Regions from separate parts of the Mesorhizobium opportunistum WSM2075 genome, predicted to be linked through region 1. Evidence: riboswitches for the same ligand, from Rfam matches in the RefSeq annotation. Region 1 holds a riboswitch; each other region holds the start of a gene.
What was found. Region 1 has a riboswitch for cobalamin ahead of MESOP_RS25160 (DUF1636 family protein). Riboswitches for the same ligand answer to the same signal wherever they lie in the genome.

Region 1 (5,781 bases):
GCGTCGGTGAACGCGTCGAGGTCGACGGACGACCAGGCAAGCTGCGCTTGCGGCGTCAGCGACCAGCTCGGGTCGAGCATGATACGCTTGCCCGCTTCGACGCCGAGTGCGTAGCCGACGCCGTTGTTACCATCGACCAGCCGCTGTCCGGCGGTCGCCGAGTCGAGATCGCTGTCATACCAGATCACCTGCGCCTGGCTGTCGAGGTAGAACCCTTCCGCGCCGTACCAGGTCAGCGAGCCTGAAACGCCGGTGCCGGTGCTGTCGATCGACCCGCCGCCGAATAGCGACGAGACATCGGCTGATACGGTGCCGTACTGGAAAGCGACACCGCCGATGAGCTGACCGGCGGCGGTGTCGGAAAGGAGCATGTCTGCGCCAGTCTGAAGCTTCCAGGTCGAAGTGTCGTAAGTCGTCCCGGTTGTGGAGTTTTCCGGATCGTAGGAGCCGCTGGTGCCCTCGATCCTGCCCCACAGGCCGATGCCTGCCTCGGCCCTCACATCGTCGGAAACCCCGTCGGCGCATTGCGCTTCCACGGTCCACGACCGGTTGCCGAGTCGCTGCTGGAGCGTGCCTAGCTGGTTGAACGTCTGCAGCGCACCCGCATAGGCCTCGTACAGCGGTGCGCCGGCCTGATAGAGCGGCGTTCCGGGTCCACCGCCATCGATCAGGGCGGAACGCAGATACCAGTCGCCGTCGCCGGGTGTGCTCGTGCCGCCCTGGTAGAGCCGGTAGGCATAGGCGCCGCCGACCACCGCCTGATCGCCTTCGAAGGTGTAGTTGCCCTTTAGCGAGAAGCTGCCATTCGAGACGCCGCCGACATCGACGATCTTGATGCCTTCGACCGTCTGCGCCCCGCCGCCGCCGAGACCTGGAGCGTGCCCGTGCCTGACGTACCCCCGGCGATAACCATCATGTTGGTTTGTGAGTTGTCTGCACCCAGGGCGGTGCCGATGAGAATATTGCCCCCATTGCCGACATAGTCGCCGCTGACGGTCAGCTTGCTTCCAAGACTGCCGGCAATGCCCACCGTTCCGGCGTTGGTCAGCCCTGCGGTCGTCTGCGAGGTGCCGGCGAGATCGAGCGTCGCGCCCGAGGCGACCGAGAACTGCGAAGCGGAACTGAACGCGTTGGCCGCGCCCGCGGCGAGCGTGCCGCCATTGACCAAAGTGGCGCCGGCGAAAGCCGAGTTGTCCGAGGTCAGAACCACTGTTCCCAAGCCGTCCTTGACGAAATTTCCGGCGCCCGAGAGCGCGCCGGCATAGCTCGCATTGGCGGTCTGGTCGAAGGTGAACGAGGCGCCGGCGCCGATCGAGACATCGCCGCCGAAGCGCTCGGCCGCCGCGACGAGGCCGCCTTGGTCGATGGTCCAGTCCAGCAGCGACGTGCCTGAAAGGGTCAGCGTGCCGGCACCATCCTTCACCATCGCGCCGGTGCCGGAGATATCGCCGGCAAAGCTGGCGTCCATCGACTGGTCGAAGACGACCGTGCCGGCATTGCCGATGTCGCCCCGGATCGAGGCTGCATTGCCGACAAGCGTGCCGGCATTGACGATGTTGCCGCCCGTGTAGCTGTTGGATAAGTTGATGACATTGAGGGTACCCAAGCCGTGCTTGACCAGCGTGCCGGCGCCGGTCACCTGCCCGGTAAGGTCCAGTTGCGTGCCTCCGGCCGTTTCAAAGCCGCCATTGCCATTGAGCTGGACATTGCGGGCAGTGGAAAAGCTGGCGGTCGTGCGCAACGTGCCGCCGCCGAAACTGAGATTGCCCGAAGTCGCGCCGAGATTGCCGTCGGCGGCCACTTGAAGTGTCCCGGCGTTGATCACCGTGCCGCCGCTATAGGTGTTGGCGCCGGTCAGGATCGTCGTTCCGCTGCCGATCTGGCTGACCGAGCCAGTGCCGCTGATAACGCCGCCATAGGTCAGCGCATCGCTGCGGTTGAAGGCGAGCATGCCGGCGTTGGTGACGTCGCCGATGATCGAGCCGCTGGTGCCACCATTTCCCAGTTGCAGCGTGCCTTGCTGGATATCCCAGTTGGTGGTCGCCGTGTTGTCGGCCGTCAGTGCCCAGGTGCCGCTGCCGGTCTTCTCGAAAATATCGAAGTTGCGATACTGCCCGGCGGCGCCAATCGAACCATCCAGGACAGAGAAGCCGGTTCCGTTGAGCCGGAGGCGGTCGGTGGTCGCCGTGGCGTTCGCCACCACATTGCCGAAAATCTGCGAGCCGTCCTGGAGCTCGAGGTTGATTACGCCCGTCGTCGGCGTGACGCTCGAAATCCAGCCGATTGCGTTAGCGCCGGCACCGGCCCGGATCACGCCGCTGTTGACAATATCGAGTGAGACGGTAGCGCCGTTGGCTGCGATAGCGCCCCCACCCGGGCCACCGCTTTCGATGGTGCCGGTGTTGATGATCTGACCGGCGCCATTTCGAACGTAGACGCCAATGCCGCCGTTGCCGCTCGTAGCCGGCCCACCGCGGATGGTGCCGTGATTGGTCAAGCTCGCGACAGCGCCCGGGCCGCCGAAATCGACGCCCGAACCGCCGGATCCTGAAGCCCCGGTTCCGCCTTGAACCAAGCCCATATTGATCACCGCGGCCCCAGTCCGGATCTGCAGGCCCGCTGATGAAGTGCCGCCATCCGAGCCCTTGAACGTGCCCATCAGCGTCCGCACGGCGCCAGCGCCGGAAATTGCGACGCCGCTGCCCGGTGCGCCAAAGAGGGTGAAACCTTGCGTGTCGATCGTCAGCGGCTTAGTCGACGTCGGAAGGCTGGTGGACGACACGGTGAAGCTGCCGGTCAACGTGATCGTCGCGTTAGGATCAGGATCGGCATTCGCGGCGGTAATCGCGGCGCGAAGCGAGCCATCGCTGTTGGCGACGTAGTTGCCCGCGATCGCCTGGCGCGGCGCCACCCCGGCAACGACCAGCACTGCCAGGGAAGCCCCCGCCAAAAACCGGCCGCGCGCTGCAGTCAAAACCCCGCCGCGCGCGTGAACCCGTCCCACCATGCCTTCGCCCCTAATTCCAGATGCCCGAACGCAGCATGAATGCTACCGCCCGGCAATCCATCTATAGTCCAGAGGACTACCAAAACGCTAAGAATGTTGTGCAACTGCAACTATATAGCGGTGAGGACAAAATTTATATTTGTAGTATCTAAATTAGCCCATAAAACTATACAGGGGGGCGGGCCTGCGGTGGCATTGATCGAGGGATCGCTTGGCCGGCCCTCTCTGCCGGCAGACGTCTCGGCTTTCCAGACAATAGGGGTTGACATTATCCGCAAATATCGCTTCTAACGTAATGTTATTACATTAATAAACAGCATCGCAAAAACCCGTTGCGGTGCGATCGATGGAAATCTACGGTGGGTGCGTGATGGTCCCCGCGCCGAAAGGCAAGGGGTGAAAAGGGAACACGGTGAGATCCCCGGAAAGGGGTCGAGACCGTGGCTGCCCCCGCAACTGTAAGCGGTGAGCACGATCCGAAATGCCACTGGCCGGCAAGGCTGGGAAGGCAGGATCGAGCCGAGACCCGCGAGCCAGGAGACCTGCCATCACGGAGTTGACCGGACGGGGTGTGCCGGGAGGAGACGTGGACGTCGGTCTTGTCGGCCGGCTCGCCAACATCCTTCCGTCGCCTATCGAGAAAGACGGAAAGTTGGACGGCGCCATCGATCCCATTCATCTCATTCACCGCATCATCGTGTGCACGCTTTGCCGCGGCGTCCCGAGTGGGATCAGGTCGGGCGAAAGCCTGTACATCCTGCGCTCCCGGCTCTCGGCCCCTGCGGTGGCGCAAGGCTTCACGGTCGAGGGCGTCGAGTGCATGGCGGGCTGCGCGCGGCCGCTGACGGTGGCCTTCCAGGCGCCGGGCAAGGCCGCCTATCTGTTCGGGTCGATCGATGCGCAAGCCGATGCCGGCGATCTCGCGCGGTTCGCCAGCCTCTATGCCTCGCTCGCCGACGGCTGGTGCAATTCCGGGCAACGTCCGCCGCGACTGGCCGGCAAGACCGTGGCCCGCATCCCGGGCACGCCTGCGGAGGGAAACCGATGACGCCGCTTCTCGAAGCGCGCGATCTGGGCGCGACGGCGAACGGCCGGGACCTGGTCCTGTCGGTCAGCCTGTCGGTGGCATCGGGCGATCGGCTCGCCATCATCGGCCCCAACGGCGCCGGCAAGACCACGCTGCTGCGCATGCTGTCGGGCATGCTCAGGCCCAGTTCCGGGGAGGTTAAGCTTGGCGGCCGGCGCCTGGACAGGATTTCGGCCGCCGAGCGCGCGCTGCACATCGCCGTCGTCGGCCAGACCGACCAGCCGGATCCGCGGCTCGCGGTAATCGACTATGTCGAGCTTGGCCGCGTCCCGCATGCCGGCTTGAGGCGCAGGAGCGAGGAACGCGACATCGTCGTTGACGCGCTGCGCCGGACCGGCCTGTTGCCGCTGCTTGGCCGCACCATCGGCTCGCTGTCGGGCGGCGAGCGCCAACGCTCTCAGCTTGCCCGCGCCATCGCCCAGCAACCGAAGGTCTTGTTCCTCGACGAGCCGACCAACCATCTCGATCCACGCGCCCGTGGCGAACTGCTCGAACTCGTGGCCGGCTTCGGCATGACGGTGATCGCGGTGCTGCACGATCTGGCGTTGGTGGCGCCCTTCGCCACCAGGGTCGCGGTGATGAACGAAGCCCGGCTGCATGCGCTGGCGGCACCGCGTGAAGCACTGACCCAGCAGCTGATCCGCGAGATCTTCGGCGTCGACGTGTTTCGCCTGCGCCATCCGACCGAAGACCGCGAACTGACGGTGTTCGACGTTCCGAACCGCGCCGCGCCGTCTTCCTGATCGAAGACCATTCCTCATCCGACACTGTTCAGCCAAGGAGCAAAATCCGTGAAACGTCTTGCTATGTCGCTCTTCTTCTCGCTGCTGGCCTCGACGGCCTTCGCCTTTCCCGTCACGGTCGACAGCTGCGGCAAGCCGCTGACCTTCGACGCGCCGCCCAAGCGCGCCGTCATCCAGGATCTCAACATGGCCGAGATGGCCTTCGCGCTGAAGCTGCAGCCGTCGATCGTCGGGCTGACCGGCATCACCGGATGGTACAAGGTCGGTCCCGAATTCAAGGCCGAGCAGGGCTCCATCCCGGAACTGGCGCCAAAATACCCGACGCTCGAAAACCTGGTCGCCGCCGAGCCCGATTTCTTTTTTGCCGGCTGGTACTACGGCATGAAGCCGGGTGGCGAGGTGACGCCCGACACGCTGGCTCCGCACGGCATCAAGACGCTTGTGCTGACCGAAAGCTGCGTCCATCTCGACAAGAGCAGGTCCGCCGCCTCGATGGACCTGCTCTATGGCGACGTCGAAAAGCTGGGCAAGATCTTCGGCAAGGAAGCCGACGCGGAAAAGCTCGTCTCCGGCTGGAAGGCACAACTAGCCGATATCACCGCGAAAGTCGGCAGCGCCAAGGGAACGCGGGTGTTCCTCTACGATTCCGGCGAGGACAAGCCGTTCACCGCCGGGAAATTCGCCATCCCCAGCGCCATGATCACGGCGGCCGGCGGCGACAACATCATGGCCGACATGGACACCAGCTGGGGCAACACGGACTGGGAAACGGTGGCGTCGCGCAACCCGCAATTCCTCATCCTGCTCGACTACCAGGATGGCGGCGGCTACAGGAAGCTGCTCGATTTCCTTAAAGTCCACCCGGCGATGAAGGAGACCGACGCGGTCAAGAACGAGCGCTTCGTGGCGCTGCGCTATGCCGAACTGACGCCCGGACCGGCAAA
Region 2 (5,781 bases), 1.3 Mb from region 1:
AGCAGCGCGATGCCGCGCAGGATGTCTATGGCGACGATGCGCTTGGGCTGATCCTGGACGGGTGCGGTCGGCGTTTCGATGGTCATGGTCTCGCGATCTGATTCAGCCCCACCAGAGGACTATCACGGTTGGCCGGGACAGAAGAAGGCCGGGTTCCTCGGCACGGCGCCGCGTGGGCGCAGGCCTCGTCGGATGCCGCTTTGGGCCAGCGCCGGAAAGGCTTTGACCAACCCGCTTTTCGCCGCCTGCGCGTCGGTTTCCTCTTAATGGCCTGGAAACGGCCAAGGCAGATTTGACCGGTGATTCTGCTTTGGGGAAGCAATGTCGACCCATGTGCGCCATCCGATCTGGCTCCCGGCCCTCAAGGCCGCGGATGCACGCACCTTCGCCTCGCTCTATGCGGTCGAATCCTTCGCGCGCGCCACGGTGTCGAGCGTCATCCCGATCCAGGCATACGAGATCCTCCACAACGAGCAGATGGTCTCGATCCTCTACACCATCGTGGCGCTGCTCGGCCTGTCGGTGACCTTGTTCATGCCGATGCTGATCCGCCGCTTTGCGCGGCGCTGGGTCTATACCGCAGGGGCTTGCCTGCTCGCCATCGGCTCGCTGTTCTTCGTCACCCACACGCTTGCCGGACAAGTAGCGGGGATGCTGTGCCGGGTGATGGGCGCCAGTGCGCTGTCGATCACGCTCAACCTCTACATCATGGACCACATCCGCAAGACCGACTTCATGCAGGCCGAATCGCTGCGCATGGCGTGGTCGATGTTTGCCTGGACCGGCGGGCCGACGCTCGGCATCTTCCTCTACGCGCATTTCGGCATCTGGGCCGCGCATGGTGCGGTGGCGGTGTTCGCAGTGGCCTTGCTGGCGCTGTTCTGGTTCTATCGGCTTGGTGACAACCAGTCGATCCAGCCGGGCAAGACACGACCGGTCAACCCACTCGCCAATATCGGCCGCTTCGTCGCGCAGCCGAGGCTGAGGCTGGCCTGGCTGATCGCTTTCGGACGCTCCTGCTTCTGGACGACCTTCTTCGTGTACGGCCCACTGTTCATGGTCATCACCGGGCAGGGCGATATCGCCGGCGGCCTGCTCGTCTCGGCCGGCAACGCGCTGTTGTTCATGGCCATCTTCTGGGGCAAGGCTGGAAAACGCTTTGGCGGCCGGCGCACCATGACGTTTGCCTATTTCGCCATGTCGGCGATGCTGCTGGCCGCGGGCACGGTGGGAGCGACCGCTCCGCTGGTGACCGGCGCTTTCCTGCTTGGCGGCGCGTTCTTCACCATCGCGCTCGATGCGCTGGGCTCGACGGCCTTCATGCGCTCGGTACGCTCCTACGAGCGCGCGCAGATGGCAGCCGTCTACCGCACCTATCTCGATTTTTCCGAGCTGACGCCGCCGCTGGTCTATTCCGTGGTGCTGATCTTCTTCGGGCTCGGCTCGGTGTTCGTCACGCTGAGCCTGCTGGCCGCGGTTTGCGGCTTCGTGACCTGGCGCTATCTGCCGAAGTCACTGTGACGTCATGGCGAAAGCGCCGAGTGGCGCTCGCGCACCCAGTTGTGGAAGCGGTGCAGATCATATTCCTCGGGCATCAGCACGCCGGCTTTGTGGCGCATGGAGCGCAGGCCCTTCTGGTTGACCTCGCAGATCGCCGCGTCCTCCTCCAGCACCTGCGTGCCGAAGGCGACTATGTTGTCGATGTCGGCCGACGGGGCATCGAGCGCTTCGGGCGCGAACAGCCATTCCGCGACCAGCCCGGTCTGTTCGGGGCCGAGCGGCACCAGCCGCACGGTCCTGACATAGTCGACATGACCGACGATGAACATCGAGGGCATGCTGGTGGCGTAGGTCTGGCCGGCGGCGCGCTCGGCTGGCGTCAAGCCCGCGAAGACCGGTGCATGGGTCTTGCCGTCGCGCGACCAGGTTTCGGCGCCGACGCGCAAACTACCCGAAAATTCCGGCGCGTCATTGTCGGCGTGCCGCACCCATTCGGGGTCGTCATGCCGGCTCATCAGGCCGCGGCCATAGATCGGCACCAGCCGCGACAGGTCCTTGTGAACGCCGGGGCAGTGCAGGCATTCGTTGAAGTTTTCCCAAAAAATCTTCCAGTTGCAGTTCATCACCTTGCGCAGCACATGGCCTGATACCAGCGTTTCCAGCGGCAATTGTCGAGATTGCCGGAGGCGGGGTCGAAGGAGGCCTGCGCCGAGCCGGCCGCGTCCTCCTGCAAATTCGCGTCCTCCTGCAAATTGACGAACACGAAGCCGCGCCATACCGACAATGCGATGCGGTAGAGCGGATGGTCGGCCTTGTCGAAGCCTTCGGGCAGCGATTTCGACGGCACGCGCACGAGGTCGCCGCGCAGCGAATACGACCAGGCATGATAGGGGCAGGTGATGAGCCGCGCCTTCAGCCGACCTTCGCTTTCCTGGCACAGCTGCGAGCCGCGATGCCGGCAGGTGTTGTGGAAGGCGCGCAGTTCGCCGGTCTCGTCGCGCAGCACGACGATTTCCTGCGTGCCGACGCGGAACGTGCGGAAAGCCAGCGGTTGGGCAAGATCGGCTTCCCGGCAGACGAGCAGCCAGCTTCGATACCAGATCGCATCGAGGTCGCGCTGATAGCTCTCGCCGTCCCAATAGGCCGATGACGGCAACGTCGCTTCAGCCCGGGTCAGGCCGTTGTAGCGATCGCGCTCGCTGGCATTGGGCTGCAGGACTGATGGCTGCAGGGCTGGGGGCTGCATGGCTGGCTTCCTGTGAAGTGGCCAGCCGACACCCGGCCGGGATAATTGTCAATTGTAGTGCCGAGAACGGCCGATGCCGCCGGCATGGCGCAATCGCGCTGGTTGCCGGCGGAATTTGGTTTGCCGCGTGTCGTGATTTTCCGTATAGTCACGCTGTCGTCGGTTCCGTTTTGGAGCCAAGAGGGAATGCGGTGCGGGCTCAATTGTCGCCCAATGCCGTGGCTGCCCCCGCAACTGTGTGCGGTAGTCCTCTCCATATGCCACTGAAGATTTTTCTTCGGGAAGGTGGAGAAGGGCGCTTATCCGCGAGCCAGGAGACCTGCCGGCGACAGGAAACTGACTTCGATGCCCTCGGGTGGAGGGTGAAAGGACAAGACATGAATACCGCTTCCGTCTCCCTCGGCACCTCGGTCTCCTCGCAGTCGCGCTTCATGCAGCTCGCGCTCGCCGCGCTGCTCGGCATCTTCGTTGTCGGCTTTGTCGGCTTCTCGCATATCGATGCGGTCCACAATGCCGCCCACGACTATCGTCATTCGATGGCGTTTCCCTGCCACTGACGAGGATTTGACATCATGAACCTGTTTCGCAACGTCGTGTTCATCGCGGCGATCGCAGGGCTCGTGGCCGGCGTCGTTCTCGCCTGCATGCAGGCCTATGCCACCGTGCCGCTTATCCTCAAGGCCGAAGTCTACGAGCAGGCCGGTGGCGGCCATCATCATGACCATGCCGCGCCCACTGCCGCGGATACCAATGCCATGAGCACCGCCGCACCGGCGGGGAATGCCATGAGTTCCGCCGCGCCTGCACCGGCCGAAGCCGCCGCTCCGGCGGAAGACGAAGGCTGGGCGCCGGCCGATGGTTTCGAGCGTTTCGGCTTCAGCGTGCTTGCCAACATCGTCACCGGCATCGGCTTCGCGCTGGTCCTGGTCGCGGTCTCGGAATTCGCGGGCGGCATCGGCAATTGGCGCCAGGGCGTGTTCTGGGGCCTGGCAGGTTTTGCCGTGTTCACGCTGGCGCCTGGCCTCGGCCTGCCGCCGGAACTGCCGGCGATGCCGGCGGCCGAGTTGCTGCCGCGCCAGATTTGGTGGGTCTCGACGGTGGCGGCCACGGCGATCGGTCTTGGGCTGATCGCCTTCCGCAAATCGCTGCCGCTCGCGATCCTCGGCGTGGCTTTGATCGTCGCCCCGCATATTGTCGGCGCGCCGCAGCCCGACAGTTTCGAGACGCCGATCCCGGAAGGCCTGCATCATCAGTTCGTGGTGGCGGTGACCGTAACCAATCTGGTGTTCTGGCTGGTGCTCGGCGCGGTCGTCGGCGTGGTGCGCGGCCGCTTCACCGGCACCGCGACCAGCCTGCGCGACAGCTTTGCCTGATCAAGGCAAGCTGACTTTCATCATTGGTGGTGCGCGCTCCGGCAAGAGCGCGCACGCCGAAATCCTGGCGACGGCATTGCCCTCGCCATGGACCTATATCGCCACGGCTGAAGCCTATGACGACGAGATGCGTGAGCGCATCGCGCTGCACCGGACGCGGCGCGGCGAGGGCTGGTCGACCATCGATGCGCCGCTGGACCTCGCGGGCGCGCTCGAGGCCCTGCCGGACAATCAGCCGGTGCTTGTCGACTGCCTCACTCTGTGGCTGACCAATCACATGCTGGCCGAACACGATATCGAGCAGGAATGCCGGCGGCTGACTGACGTGCTGTTGCGACCGCGCGGGTCTTGGTTCGTGGTGTCCAACGAAGTCGGGCAAGGCATCGTGCCGGACAATGCCCTGGCACGTCGGTTCCGCGATGCCGCCGGCCGGCTCAACCAGCAGGTCGCGGCGATTTCCGATACGGTGCTTTTGATGGTGGCCGGGCTGCCGCTCAAGGTGAAGTGAGATGACTGACATCGACGACAAGAATGAAGAGCGCCACCGCGCCAAGATGGCCAAGCGCAAGGCGGTGCAGGACGCCGAGGTGGCAAGCAAGACGGTCGAGAAGGGCCTGCTGATCGTCAACACCGGCCCCGGCAAGGGCAAGACCACGGCCGCTTTCGGCCTGGCGCTTAGAATGCTCGGCTATGGCAAACGTGTCGGCGTCGTCCAGTTCATCAAGGGCAAATGGCACACCGGCGAGAAAGACGCTTTCGCCGCTTTCGGCGACCGCGTCGTCTGGCACGCGATGGGTGAAGGGTTCACCTGGGAGACACAGGATTTGAAGCGCGATATCGCGGCCGCCGAGGCCGCCTGGGCCAAGGCGCTTGAATTGCTCGCCGATCCGTCGATCAGCCTCGTCGTGCTCGACGAACTCAATATCGCGCTGCGCTACGACTATCTCGATCTCGGCAAGGTGGTTGCGGCGCTGAAGGCCCGCCGCGAGGACCTGCATGTCGTCGTCACCGGCCGTAACGCCAAGCCGGCGCTTGTCGAAGCAGCCGACCTCGTCACCGAGATGGGCGTGACCAAGCACCATTTTTCGGCAGGTGTGAAGGCGCAGCAGGGGATCGAGTTCTGATGTTCCTTACCCTCCCCACAAGGGGGAGGGTGAGATCACGCCACAATTGCGATCGCCGCGACCGACCCGAACAGCCCGATCAGCAGATAATCGGCGACGCGGTAGAGTTTCAGCGCCCGCCTGATGTCGAGGCTGTCGGCTTCGCGGCGGCCGCCTTCTCCCATGAAGACATCGTCGACCAGCACGCCGCCATAGCTGCGCGGTCCCGCGAGTGCCAGACCAAGCGCGCCGGCCATAGCCGCTTCCGGCCAGCCGGCATTGGGCGAGCGGTGCTTTTTCGCATCGCGCCGCACAGCGCGCCAGGCATTGCGGTGGTCGGCTCCCTTGACCAGGAAAGCCGCCAGCACGATCAGCAGAGCGGTCAGCCGCGACGCCGGCAAGTTGATCCAGTCGTCGAAGCGCGCCGCCGCCCAGCCGAAGGCTTCGTGGCGCGGGGTGCGGTGGCCAATCATCGAATCGGCGGTGTTGGCGGCCTTGTAGGCGGCGCCGCCGGCGAGTCCGCCAACACCGGTCCAGAAGGCGGGGGCGACGATGCCAT
Region 3 (5,781 bases), 1.4 Mb from region 1:
TAGTCGGCGCGGCGGTCGGCGGAGCGACCGCGATCGGGGGCGAGGGCTACGGTGATGTTGCCGAAGGTGGCGGCACGGAAGGGGAAGTGGGTCGAGGTCGGAGCTTGAACACCCCCCTCTGTCCTGCCGGACATCTCCCCCGCAAGGGGGGAGATTGGCAGTTTAGTCGCCGGCTCTCCCTTTACAAGATCGGAGATTGGCGAAGGCGGAGATGGGAGCGCAATCTCCCCCCTAGAGGGGGAGATGTCCGGCAGGACAGAGGGGGGTGCCTCACGCAAGCCTCTCCCTTCGGGTTTTCCCCATGCAGCCTCTACCGCGGCAATTGCCGCTGTTGGCAGGCTCTTCGAGAAGTCCAGATACTCCTCTAACCCTAACCCACTATCGCCCCGCTCCAGCAAACCCAGCAACTCGCGCGGCGTCTCAGGAATCCCCTCAACCCCATAACCCTGCTTCTTCAGGTCGTGCAGCATGGCCAGCACGCTGGACGGCACGTCGAGGCCAACGGCATAGCCGGTGCGGCCGGGGGCGCTTGGGTAGTCCGGGATGAGGATAGCCAGCTTGCGCATCGTGCGGGGCGTTTCCTGCAGCTTGATGAAAGCCGCAATGCGGTCCGCGACTTGGGCGACGCGATCCGGTTCCGGCCGATTGGCGAAAGCGTGATGACCAAGTGCCGGATCGGTCTCGCTCTCGCCCTTGAAGGAAATGGCGCCGGCCAGGATGCGGCCGTCGAGTTCGGGCAGCACGACATGCATGGCGAGGTCGGCGGGTGCCAGGCCACGCTGGTTGTTTTCCCAGACGTCGTGGCGGGTGGTGGCGACGATGACTTGGAAGACGGGCACGCCGGCGCGGTCGAACAGGGTTTCGACGCCGGGTTCGGCGCCGGAGGCAAAGGCGGTCGCGGTGATGATGGCGGCGGGTTTCAGCGTGGCAAGCGCGGTTTCCACGAAGGCCAGGGATGCCGGGTCCTTGAGGCTGGAGACGAAGATCGGGACGGGGGTTATGCCGCGTTGGGTGAGTGCTTCGAAAAGGGCATCGATCGGCGCGACATCGGCGGCTAGCAGCATCGAGCGGTAGAAGAGGATGGGAATGACTGGCGTGGCGTTTCCCTCCCCCTCGAGCGGAGGGTGGCCCGCAGGGCCGGGTGGGGTCGGTACGACCGGGGGCGACGTTTCCTTGAGTCGGCGCGCTTCGGAGAGGACCCCACCCCCGGCCTGCGGCCGGACCCTCCCCTCGTGGGGGAGGGGGACGACGCCGCGACTTGGCTCATAGTAGCCGGCTTTTGGAACTTCGACCGGTTCGACAGTCGTCACATCCTGCCCAGCCAGCCCCGCCAGCCTCCGCACCAGCGCACTCATATTGGCCGGGCCGCCCTCGCGGAAATAGCTGAGCAGGCTATCCAACTCCTCGCGCGGCAGCGTTGAGGCTTCGATGAGGCGGAGATCCTCGTCGTGGCTCTCACCCGGCAGCAGCGCCAGTTTTATGCCGTGCGCGCGGGCGGTCGCGGCGAGCTGGTCGCAGCCGTAGCGCCACCAGTCGTGGCCGCCGAGGATGCGCACGAGGATGATCTTGGCATGGCGGGCGACGCTGTCGACCCAGAGGTCGACGGACATGGGATGACGCAGGTCGCGCAGTGCGGCGAGCCGCATCGAGGGCAAGCGGCCGGCGTCGGCCTTCCACGCCGCTGCCAGTCCAGCCAGATCGCTGTCGGTGAAGGACAGCGCCACGATATCCGCCGGCGTCTGCCGCAGGTCGACCGGCTCGGCGAGATCGTCGAGCGAGGCGGAAGTCGTGGTGAGGATGTGCATCGCGGCCTGTCCGAGATCAGCCGGCGAGTATGCGTTCGATGGCCGGGCGGTTCAGCCCCTTGAGACCGATGACGACGAGGCGCGAACGACGATCGTCCTCGGCCGTCCAGGCGCGGTCATAGTAATGATTGACGCGCGGGCCGACCGCCTGCAGCAAGAGCCGCATCGGCTTGCCGCCGACCTCGACGAAGCCTTTGACGCGCAGCACGTTTTCCTGCTCGGCGGCGTTGGCGACGCGTTTTGCCAGCTCGTCGGGATTGGCGATCGAGGGAATGTCGACGATGAAGGTGTCGAAGTCGTCATGCTCGTGGTCGAACGCGCCGTCATGATGGGATTTGCGGTTCTCGATGTCATCCTCGACGGCGAGGCCGAGGCCGAGCAGCACGGAGGGATCGACCTTGCCGTGCGAGGTCGGCACGATCTTCACGGCGCGGGCGGAGTGTTCGTTGATGATGGCGTTGGCGCGGGCTGAGCCTGCGGCGTCCATCAGGTCGCTCTTCGACAGGATGATCAGGTCGGCGCAGGCGATCTGGTCCTCGAACACTTCCTCAACCGGGTCGTCATGGTCGAGGCTCTCATCCTGAGCGCGCTGCGCCTGCAGCGCGTCCATGTCGTTGGCGACGCGGCCTTCGGCCAGCGCCGGGCCATCGACCACGGCGATCACGCCGTCGACCGTGACGCGGCTTTTCACCGTCGGCCACTGAAACGCCTGGACCAGCGGCTTGGGCAGAGCGAGGCCCGAGGTCTCGATCAGGATGTGGTCGACCTTCGGCGACAGCGCCAGGATTTGGTCGAGCGCCGGCACGAAATCGTCGGCCACGGTGCAGCAGATGCAGCCATTGGCCAGTTCGACGATGTTTTCCTCCGGGCAGGTGTCGATGCCGCAGCCCTTCAATATCTCGCCGTCGATGCCGATGTCGCCGAACTCATTGACGATGATGGCAATGCGTTTGCCGCCGGCGTTTTCCAGGAGATGGCGGACCAGCGTCGTCTTGCCGGCGCCGAGAAAGCCGGTGACGACGGTGCAGGGAACGCGGGAAAGGTTGGCGGACGAATCTGGAGCGGTCATGGTCAGTCCTTCAGCATGTCGAGAGGAGGGATGCGGGCAACGAGGCCGCGCTTGAGGCTATCGGGCCGGCCACGCCATGGGATGAGGCCGTCGGTGGAAGTGGCGAAGAGCTTTGCGCCGGTGACAAGGTCGGCGCCGCTAGCCGTGGTCAGATCGCCGAAGACATAGCTCCAGCAGCCGTCGCGGAGGATCGCGGCGCTGAGGCGGCGCTTGCAATTGCCGAGGCATTCGACGGTGCGGACGCGGATATCTTCGCCCGAGGCGGCGTTGCGCGTATCCTCAGCCAGCAGTTCGCCGGCGCGGGGATGGGCGTCGGAGCCGGTTTCGTCACGGCACGAGGCGCAGACGACGACGGTGACGCCGGCCAAGGCATCGCCGTCGACGGACGAATTGTCCGCTGTGCCAGCCGAAAAACTGCTGTTCTGGTCCAAAAACCGGCTCCTTGCCCGGAAACCCGCCGGGCGATCGGATTATGTTGTCGCAGACGGCAGGTCTCCTGGCTCGCGGGTCATCGCCTTGGTTAGCCGCCTTCCCGGGAACTCCCAGTGGCTTTCGGCCTTGGCTCGTCGCTTACAGTTGCGGGGACAGCCGCGGATTTGAGATTTTCATCCCGCACCGCATTCCCTCTTAGCCCCTCTCATTGAAGAGAAGAGACCGTCTGGAGCGGATTTAGGCTGTTGCGGGCAGGACTGTCAACGCGGGCCTACGACATGGCGATGTCGGCAAGTGACTGTCCGAGGTCGCCAGCGGGCGTCACTTCCATGCGCTCAAGCCCGAGCCAGCCCTGCATTTGCTTCAATTCCTCGAAAAGCTGGGCGGCGGTTTCCGCTGGCGCCTTGGGCTCGGCATAGGCCGCGTGGACGCGTAGCACACTCGCCGGCCGATCGGCCTTGAGGTCGACGCGCGCCACGATCCTGTCGCCGAGCAGGAAGGGTAGGACGTAGTAGCCATATTGGCGCTTTTCGGCCGGCGTGTAGATCTCGATGCGGTAGTGAAAATCGAACAGCCGTTCCGAGCGCGAGCGTTCGAAGACCACAGGATCGAACGGGGCCAGCAAGGCACGGGCGTCGATTTTCCTGGGCAGACGGGCATCCTTGTGCAGGTAAGCGGGCTTATCCCAGCCTTCGACGCGCACCGGCAGCAGCTCACCGAGTTCGACCAATTCCTCCAGGCGGCCCTTCATGTCGGCGGGGGACAAACGGAAATAGTCTCGCAAATCGCCTGATGTCGCCACGCCATGAGCGCGGGCGGAGATGCGCAGCAATTCGCGGTGCGCGTCCTCGGCGGCCGGTACGGGCAGGTCGAGAACCGCCTGCGGCAGCACGCGCTCGGGCAGGTCATAGAAGCGCTCGAACCCGCGGCGGTGCGCCGTCGTGATGCGCCCGGCCCAGAACAGCCATTCGAAGGCATGCTTGGCGTGGCTCCAGCCCCACCAGCCGCCCGAGCCTTTCTGGCCTTCGAGCGCGGAAGCAGCGATCGGGCCGCGCGCGACGACCTCGCGGTAGATCTCTTCTATATAGGCGGCGTGCTCGCGGCCCCATTTGGCCAGCCCCAGATACATCTCTTTGCCTTGCTCGGCGCGCTGCATGCGCCAGCGCATCAGCGGCCAGGTCTCCACCGGCAGGAAGGAGGCCTCGTGCGCCCAGTATTCGAACACCGTGCGCTTGCGGGTGACGGCGGCGTTGTCGAGCAGAGCGAGCGGGTAGGGGCCAAGGCGCGAATAGAGCGGCATGTAATGCGCGCGCACCACCGCGCTTACGGAATCGATCTGCAGCAGGCCGGTACGCGACAGAACGCGGGCGAAATGACGGCGGTCGGGCGTGCCATTGGGGCGGGGGTCGAGAAAACCCTGAGCGGCGAGCGCGACGCGCCGGGCGGTGGCAAGCGAGATCTTTTCCTTCATTCGGATGCGACTCTTGTAACTCGATGACCGTCGTTTGATGGGTGATTCCTGCCCATGCTAGCAGGGTTTTGGCGGCATCCATGTCAGGAGAGAAAAGTGGAGTAGAAAGCGAAGGAAATCAAACAGGAGCGTATCGGACCAGTTTCTCCGTATATGCCGTCCAGCACCGCCTTTTGAACAAGGTTTGACTTGCTTCGCTGGAAGTGCTGCGCTAACCCTCGCCGCGTTGCAGCATAGGCCCCTTAAAACGGTTCAGCGGTTAAACTGTCACGCTTCCGCATTAAGGTCCGGTGCTGTAATCAAAATGGATTGGCGCCAACGGAAAGCCGCTGCATGAACGCACTTCTCAGTTCGTACCTGCCCATCGTCCTGTTCATCGGCGTGGCGCTGGTCGTCGGCCTGGCGCTGCTGGCCGCACCGTTCCTGGTGGCGTACCGCAACCCCGATCCCGAAAAGCTTTCCGCCTACGAGTGCGGTTTCAACTCGTTCGACGACGCCCGCATGAAATTCGACATCCGCTTCTACCTGGTGTCGATCCTGTTCATCATCTTCGACCTGGAAGTGGCCTTCCTGTTTCCCTGGGCGGTGTCCTTCTCGAAGATCGGCATGCTCGGTTTCTGGTCGATGATGGTGTTTTTGGCAGTGCTGACCATCGGCTTTGCCTATGAATGGAAAAAAGGAGCGCTGGAATGGGATTGAACGACAGTTCAGGCACCCTCGTCGCGCCGAAGCCCAAGGGTATCATCGATCCCAACACCGGCAAGCCGGTGGGACAGGACGATCCCTTCTTCCTCGAAATCAACAACGAGCTTGCCGACAAGGGTTTCCTGGTCACCTCGACCGAGGCGCTGATCACCTGGGCGCGCAGCGGCTCGCTGATGTTCATGACCTTCGGTCTGGCGTGCTGCGCGGTCGAGATGATCCATACCTCGATGCCGCGTTATGACTCGGAGCGGTTCGGCGTCGCGCCGCGCGCGTCGCCGCGCCAGTCCGACATCATGATC
Region 4 (5,781 bases), 2.1 Mb from region 1:
GCTCCGCATGATGAAATCCGAAATCGTGCCGGCGATTTCCTGTGGGCGCGTCCCCAGCGAGAGCTGGTAGCATGGCAGCTGCCGGGTGAGGTCGCTGAAAAAGCGAAAGCCGCTCTCGCGCTCGCCAGGCATTTGCGAGATGCCGGACGGTGCCAGTGCAATCATTGCGTCCTTGCGCGACACGGGCATGATCGAGCTTGCCTCGCCCCCACTGATATGAGGCACCATCAACGCGACGATGTCCAGCCGCGCGGGTATTGGCCGTGCCGTGATATCATCGATGCGGAACTGGTGCTTGCCTTGCCAGTTGAGCGGACCATAGGATTTCAGCCGGTGTTTCAAGCCCAGCCGCCCGAAACCTTCGGGATCTTGTTTGAGCGTGGCAAACAACGGGTGCGCGGTCGGCCCGCCGGCAAGGTCGATCAGCACATAGTCGTCACCGACGCTGTCGAGCCCGTTGAGCAGGCCGGCGACAACCGTTCCCGATTTGCCGGCGCCGCCTGCTCCGGCGAGGAGAATGCCCTTGCCGCCGACACCCAGCGTGCCCGCATGGGCCAGCCGCATGCCGCGCGCCGCATATTCCCAATGCAGGAAGGGGCGGAGCGGCGCCCCCGGCTCCCAAGGCGGGAACCTGTCATCGGCCGTCATCAGTTGCACGCCCAGACGGCGATCAGGGTCGTAGAACTGCCAGAAATCCAGGTCGTGGAAATGGTTGCCGCGCAGTCCGGCTTCCGCCAGCCGGCTGGCGAAGGCATGCTCCGTGAAGGGTCCCTGACCCCAACTGGCCGGCGCTGCGATGCCGTCCATGCCGGGATGTGCGACGAAGATACGGCAGGTGTCGGCAGCCGCTCGGGTGCTCGGGGCTGCGACAAAGCCATGAACGACGGCATCCGCCAACGCGCCGGCGCTCAGATGCGTGGTCAGCTCCAGATGCGGCAGGCCCACCGTGCGCGTCAGCGGATAATGCGCGGCGCTGCTTTCGGCCTGCGCCAGTACATGACGTGCGTAGTCCGCCAGGTTCTCGAGAGTGACTTTCGGCATGGTTTGCCTGTTCCGACGCCGTCCAGCGACGAGAGTGCCTGACGCGCGTGCCTCAGTTGGCCTGCTTCACCGCGGGCCAACCGAGGGGTTCCTCGACCTCGTGGATGGGGTCAACGACGATGAGATCGGCAAGGTCGTCATGGATATCGACCTTGAGGGGCTCGCTGGCACCCGCAAGCTGAGCCAGCAATTCGCTGGGAACCGGTCTTGCCGCGGCATCGGTCACGGCCGCCAGCAAGCCGAATTCGAGCAATTGTGAAACAAAGCCGTCAATCTCGGCGGCACCCAGCGCGCCGGCTGCCGTTGCGGCGCCGACCAGTTCGGAGGCAGGCACGCCGGACGACAGCGCATCCCAAAGCCTGCTGCCTGAATCCGAGAAGCCGAAATATTTGCCCGTCGTCAGGTCGAGAACGACGGCTTCGCCGTCGAAGGATTCAAAGACGATGTCCTTGCTCGCTATGGCATAGATGCCGGATTGTCTCATGTTTGCTCCCCGCCGAAGCAGGCCGCGCAGATGATCGTCGGCCCTCACGGTCAACCCTACCGTTGTAGAGGCGTCTAACCATTTGCAGGGTTTTTGGCAAGATGCCCGCAGGCCCGGCGAGCGCGACCGCAGGCCCTGCCTGCCGACTACGCCTCGATTTCCAGTGCCGACAGCGGCTTGGAGCAACAGGCCAGGATGAAGCCGTCGTCGATCTCATGATCGAGGATGCCGCCATTGTGGCTCATCTCGACATGGCCGGAGACCTTCTTCACCTTGCAGGTTCCGCACAGGCCGAATTCGCAGGCGGCGGGAATCCGCACGCCCGAAGCGCGCGCCGTCTGCAGCACCGTCTGGCCGGCGACGCATTCGGCGTCGACCTCCGAAAGCGAGAAGCGGATTGGCGTTGCCGCTCCGAACGGAACAACCGTGCCGCCTTCCGCGGGCGCCGCGAACGGCGCCGGGACCTCCTCCACGGCAGGGGCCGCAAAGCTCTCCTGATGGTATTGCGTCATGTCGAAGCCGGCGGCTTCAAGCATGCCGCGCACGGCGCGCATGAAGGGATCGGGGCCGCAGCAGAAGATTTCGCGCTCGCGGAAATCCGGCGCCAGCAATGGCAGCCGGATCGCGTCGATGCGGCCCATATGGCCGTACCAGCCCTCGCGGCTCGACCGCTCCTCGATCATGAAGCCGAGCGACAGGCCGGGCATATGGCCGCCGAGCAGTTCGAGCTCCTTGCGGAAGATGATCTCTTCCGCGCGCCGCGCGCAATTGACGAAGCCGACATCGGTCCAGGGCGCGCAGTCGTTCAGCCAGCGCAGCATCGACATCATCGGTGTCACGCCCGAACCGGCCGAGATGAATAGATATTTGGCCGCCGGATGGCTGTGCAGCGAGAAATCGCCTGCCGGCCCATAGGCCTTGACGTGCGAGCCGGGCACCAGATGATCGAACATCCAGCGCGTGCCGATGCTGCCGGCCTGCGCCTTTACCGTCACCGCGATCGAGAATGGCCGCGACGGTGACGATGACAGCGTGTAGGTGCGCATCAGCGGCCCGTCCGAAGTCGGCAGCTCCAGCGTCACGAACTGGCCCGGCTTGTAGCGGAACCAGGTCTGGTTGTCGGACCGGAAGGTGAAGGTCTTCACGTCGGGCGCCTCATCGCTGACGCCGATCACTTCCAGCACCTGGAGCCGGTCGTTCCACGGCGCCATCTGGTCGAGATGGCGATAGAGGCCAAGATCGGTCATCGCATTCATCCTCTGGTCCTTCTTGCCCGGCTCATGTCGTGTTTGGGCAACATGAGCTCACGCGACGCTGCGCAGCGCCGGCTTGCCGTCTTCGGCAAGGCGCGGACCGATGAAGCGGGCGTACCAGTCGACGAACTGGATGACGCCTCCCTCGTGCAACTCCGAATAAGGGCCGGGCTCATAGGCTGGTGACAGGATGCCGAAGGCGTTCTCTTCGACGATGCGGCGGTCCTGGTCGTTGGTCTCGGTCCACACATGGGTGAGTTCGGCGAGATCGTAGTCGACGCCCTCGACCGCATCCTTGTGGACCAGCCATTTGGTCGTCACGGCGGTTTCCGTGGCGCTGATCGGCAGCACGCGGAAGGTCACGGCATGGTCGATGAGGATATGGTTCCATGTCGTCGGGTAGTGATAGTGCATCAAGGTGCCGATGCGGTCGGCCGAGACGCTGTCGGAGAGGTTCTTCCTCACCGCCCGCTTGCCGTTCATCGTGTAGCTGACGGCATCGCGCAGCAGCGGCGCACGGGTGGCGCGATACTGTCCGGCCGGATCGATGCGGAACTTGCTCGGCAGGCCGGCCGCCTCGCATTTCGCCCAGTGCGCCAGCATCTCCGGATCGCTGTCGGCGCCCTGCACGCCGGTCACGGTCGGTGCTTCCGGGAATGTCTTGCACAATTCCGGGTGATTGCCCGCGCAATGATAGCACTCGCGGTTGTTTTCCCAGACGAGCTTCCAGTTGCCCTTCTCGATGATCGTGCTCTCGAAGGCGATCTTCGCCTCGCCGAGCCGGTGCGGCTTGAGGTAGGGTTCGATCATCGCCCGCATCGGCGCGAAGTCGGCCGGCTCCTTCGCCAGGCAGATGAAGATATAGCCGGCGACGCTTTCGCAGGCGACCGGCTTCAGCCCGAACTGGCTCTTGTCGAAACCCTCGGCCATCTGGCGGGCGAACAGCAGGCGGCCATCCAGCTCATAGGTCCACTGGTGGTAGGGGCAGACCAGTTTGGCGGCCATGCCCTTGTCGGTATTGCAGACGCGGCTGCCGCGATGGCGGCAGGAATTGTGGAAGGCGTTGATCTTGCCCTGCTGATCGCGCACCAGCACGACCGGATAGTCGCCGATCTGCACGGTGATGAAGCTGCCTGGCCTGGGCAACTCGCAATCATGGCCGATGAACAGCCAGTCGCGATACCAGATCAGCTCCATGTCGAGCTTGAAGTAGTCCGGATCGGTGTAAAAGGGCTGTTCCAGCGAAAAGCCCTGTCTGCGGCTGTTCAAGAGCCTCAGCATGTCGTTGCGAGCATCCATGTCCTGTCCTCATACCCAAGGACTGAACTGGTGGTGATGGAGGAAGGATCGGACGCAGGCCGGCGACAACCGGGCATGCATCATCCGCCCCTTGACCGCCCACCGCGATCAGTCGAGTTCTAGCAATCTCGGGCTGGTTTCCGGGCTCTGGAGTCGTCCTTGCGGACCATCGCGACACCTTCCCAGGCTTTCGCCCAGTGGTCTCCCGTTGCGACTTGAACTCCACCACCGTTGCGGGGGCAGCGCCGGATTCTGACCGGCTTCCCAATTCTCCACTCCGTCGTCACGAAGCGGCACCTGAGATGGCGTGATCTAATCACGGCACGCATCGCGGCGTCGGCATGAAAACGACATCGCATCCATGCGGCGCGACACGCATGCAAGTCGTCTGGACAAGGATCGCGACCTTTGAAACCGGCTCGTCGCCAGCACGCCAAACGTTGTTTTTTGATCCTTGGCCGGAGCCGAAAAAGGTTAACAGTTTCGAAAAGTGACTATTAGCGGAGTCTAAAATCGAACCGAACGGTTCGTTTCTGTTGACGGTGCGTGCAGGACGTTGTGAACGCTGGACCTCCGACACAGTTGGTGATGGCTCCCTTGGTCTTATCTAATCGATTGATATCAAAAAGAAAAAAATTGATGTGGAAGCCGGTGGTACAATTTCAAGTGGTGGATTCATGGTCCACGCGGAACAACTTCGTGATTGGAAACGACCATCTGGCTTTCCCACATCGGGGCTGTCCGAACGACGCGATTTCATCCCAAGACACGCCGCTAGACGGACGGAAAAATACTGGAGTACCCAAAATGAAAAAGATCATTCTCACTGCCGCCGCCCTTCTGGCCATTTCCGGCAGCGCCTTCGCTGGTAGCGACCATTATAGTTCGGACCATTACGGTTCGAATGCGACCCCTGCAGCCACTGCCGTCGACAGCTCGTACACCGCTTCGGTCAAGAAGTCGGAACCGGCTGCTCAGACGCCTGTCCAGGGTGCCGACCACAACCTCTTCGGTAACCACTAACGGCTGATCGCCAGTTGACGGCGGCTTGCCCGCCGTCCTGGCGAACTCAAAAATTCATCAAAATTCAGGAGACTTGAAATGAAGAAGATCATCCTTGCTGCCGCCGCCGTCCTGGCCGTTTCCGGCGGCGCTTTCGCCGGCAGCGACAACTATGGCTCCAATGGCGCCAACCAGCCTGCCGTGACTTCGACCGACAACTCGTACACGGCTTCGACCAAGAAGTCGGAACCGGCTGACCAGAAGCCTGTCTTCGGCGCCGACCACAACCTCTTCGGCAACAACTAACAGCCGACCCGGCAACGGCGGGTTTGCCCGCCGCTGCCGCGGAATTCGAGACTTCAGGAGACTTGAAATGAAGAAGATCATCCTTGCTGCCGCCGCCGTCCTGGCCGTTTCCGGCGGCGCCTTCGCCGGCAGCGACAACTATGGCTCCAATGGCGCCAACCAGCCTGCCGTGACTTCGACCGACAATTCGTACACGGCTTCGACCAACAAGAAGTCGGAACCGGCTGACCAGAAGCCTGTCTTCGGCGCCGACCACAACCTCTTCGGCAACAACTAACAGCCGACCTGGCAACGGCGGGTTTGCCCGCCGCTGCCATGGAATTCGAGACTTCAGGAGACGTGAAATGAAGAAGATCATCCTTGCTGCCGCCGCCGTCCTGGCCATTTCCGGCAGCG

Region 2: another riboswitch for cobalamin. It lies ahead of MESOP_RS18810 (CbtB domain-containing protein); the one in region 1 lies ahead of MESOP_RS25160 (DUF1636 family protein).
Region 3: another riboswitch for cobalamin. It lies ahead of MESOP_RS18205 (DUF1636 family protein); the one in region 1 lies ahead of MESOP_RS25160 (DUF1636 family protein).
Region 4: another riboswitch for cobalamin. It lies ahead of MESOP_RS01880 (aromatic ring-hydroxylating oxygenase subunit alpha); the one in region 1 lies ahead of MESOP_RS25160 (DUF1636 family protein).

The regions. Positions count from the first base shown of each region.
Region 1 covers NC_015675.1:5,200,716-5,206,496, reverse strand. The annotation lists gene MESOP_RS33075 (autotransporter family protein) at 1-830, opposite strand, end outside; gene MESOP_RS33070 (autotransporter-associated beta strand repeat-containing protein) at 788-3,007, opposite strand; cobalamin riboswitch at 3,362-3,571, shown strand; gene MESOP_RS25160 (DUF1636 family protein) at 3,594-4,055, shown strand; gene MESOP_RS25155 (ABC transporter ATP-binding protein) at 4,052-4,837, shown strand; gene MESOP_RS25150 (ABC transporter substrate-binding protein) at 4,886-5,781, shown strand, end outside.
Region 2 covers NC_015675.1:3,895,148-3,900,928, forward strand. The annotation lists gene MESOP_RS18795 (heparan-alpha-glucosaminide N-acetyltransferase) at 1-86, opposite strand, end outside; gene MESOP_RS18800 (MFS transporter) at 322-1,521, shown strand; gene MESOP_RS36225 (SRPBCC family protein) at 1,524-2,168, opposite strand; gene MESOP_RS36230 (aromatic ring-hydroxylating oxygenase subunit alpha) at 2,123-2,746, opposite strand; cobalamin riboswitch at 2,890-3,087, shown strand; gene MESOP_RS18810 (CbtB domain-containing protein) at 3,124-3,303, shown strand; gene MESOP_RS18815 (CbtA family protein) at 3,319-4,119, shown strand; gene cobU (bifunctional adenosylcobinamide kinase/adenosylcobinamide-phosphate guanylyltransferase) at 4,112-4,627, shown strand; gene cobO (cob(I)yrinic acid a,c-diamide adenosyltransferase) at 4,629-5,243, shown strand; gene cbiB (adenosylcobinamide-phosphate synthase CbiB) at 5,279-5,781, opposite strand, start outside.
Region 3 covers NC_015675.1:3,787,936-3,793,716, forward strand. The annotation lists gene MESOP_RS18195 (cobaltochelatase subunit CobN) at 1-1,805, opposite strand, end outside; gene cobW (cobalamin biosynthesis protein CobW) at 1,822-2,874, opposite strand; gene MESOP_RS18205 (DUF1636 family protein) at 2,877-3,305, opposite strand; cobalamin riboswitch at 3,344-3,548, opposite strand; gene MESOP_RS18210 (winged helix-turn-helix domain-containing protein) at 3,578-4,777, opposite strand; gene MESOP_RS18215 (NADH-quinone oxidoreductase subunit A) at 5,111-5,476, shown strand; gene MESOP_RS18220 (NuoB/complex I 20 kDa subunit family protein) at 5,467-5,781, shown strand, end outside.
Region 4 covers NC_015675.1:416,968-422,748, reverse strand. The annotation lists gene MESOP_RS01895 (hypothetical protein) at 1-1,041, opposite strand, end outside; gene MESOP_RS01890 (PqqD family peptide modification chaperone) at 1,094-1,525, opposite strand; gene MESOP_RS01885 (FAD-binding oxidoreductase) at 1,672-2,772, opposite strand; gene MESOP_RS01880 (aromatic ring-hydroxylating oxygenase subunit alpha) at 2,830-4,077, opposite strand; cobalamin riboswitch at 4,192-4,393, opposite strand; gene MESOP_RS01875 (DUF680 domain-containing protein) at 4,885-5,100, shown strand; gene MESOP_RS01870 (DUF680 domain-containing protein) at 5,179-5,385, shown strand; gene MESOP_RS01865 (DUF680 domain-containing protein) at 5,453-5,662, shown strand; gene MESOP_RS01860 (DUF680 domain-containing protein) at 5,730-5,781, shown strand, end outside.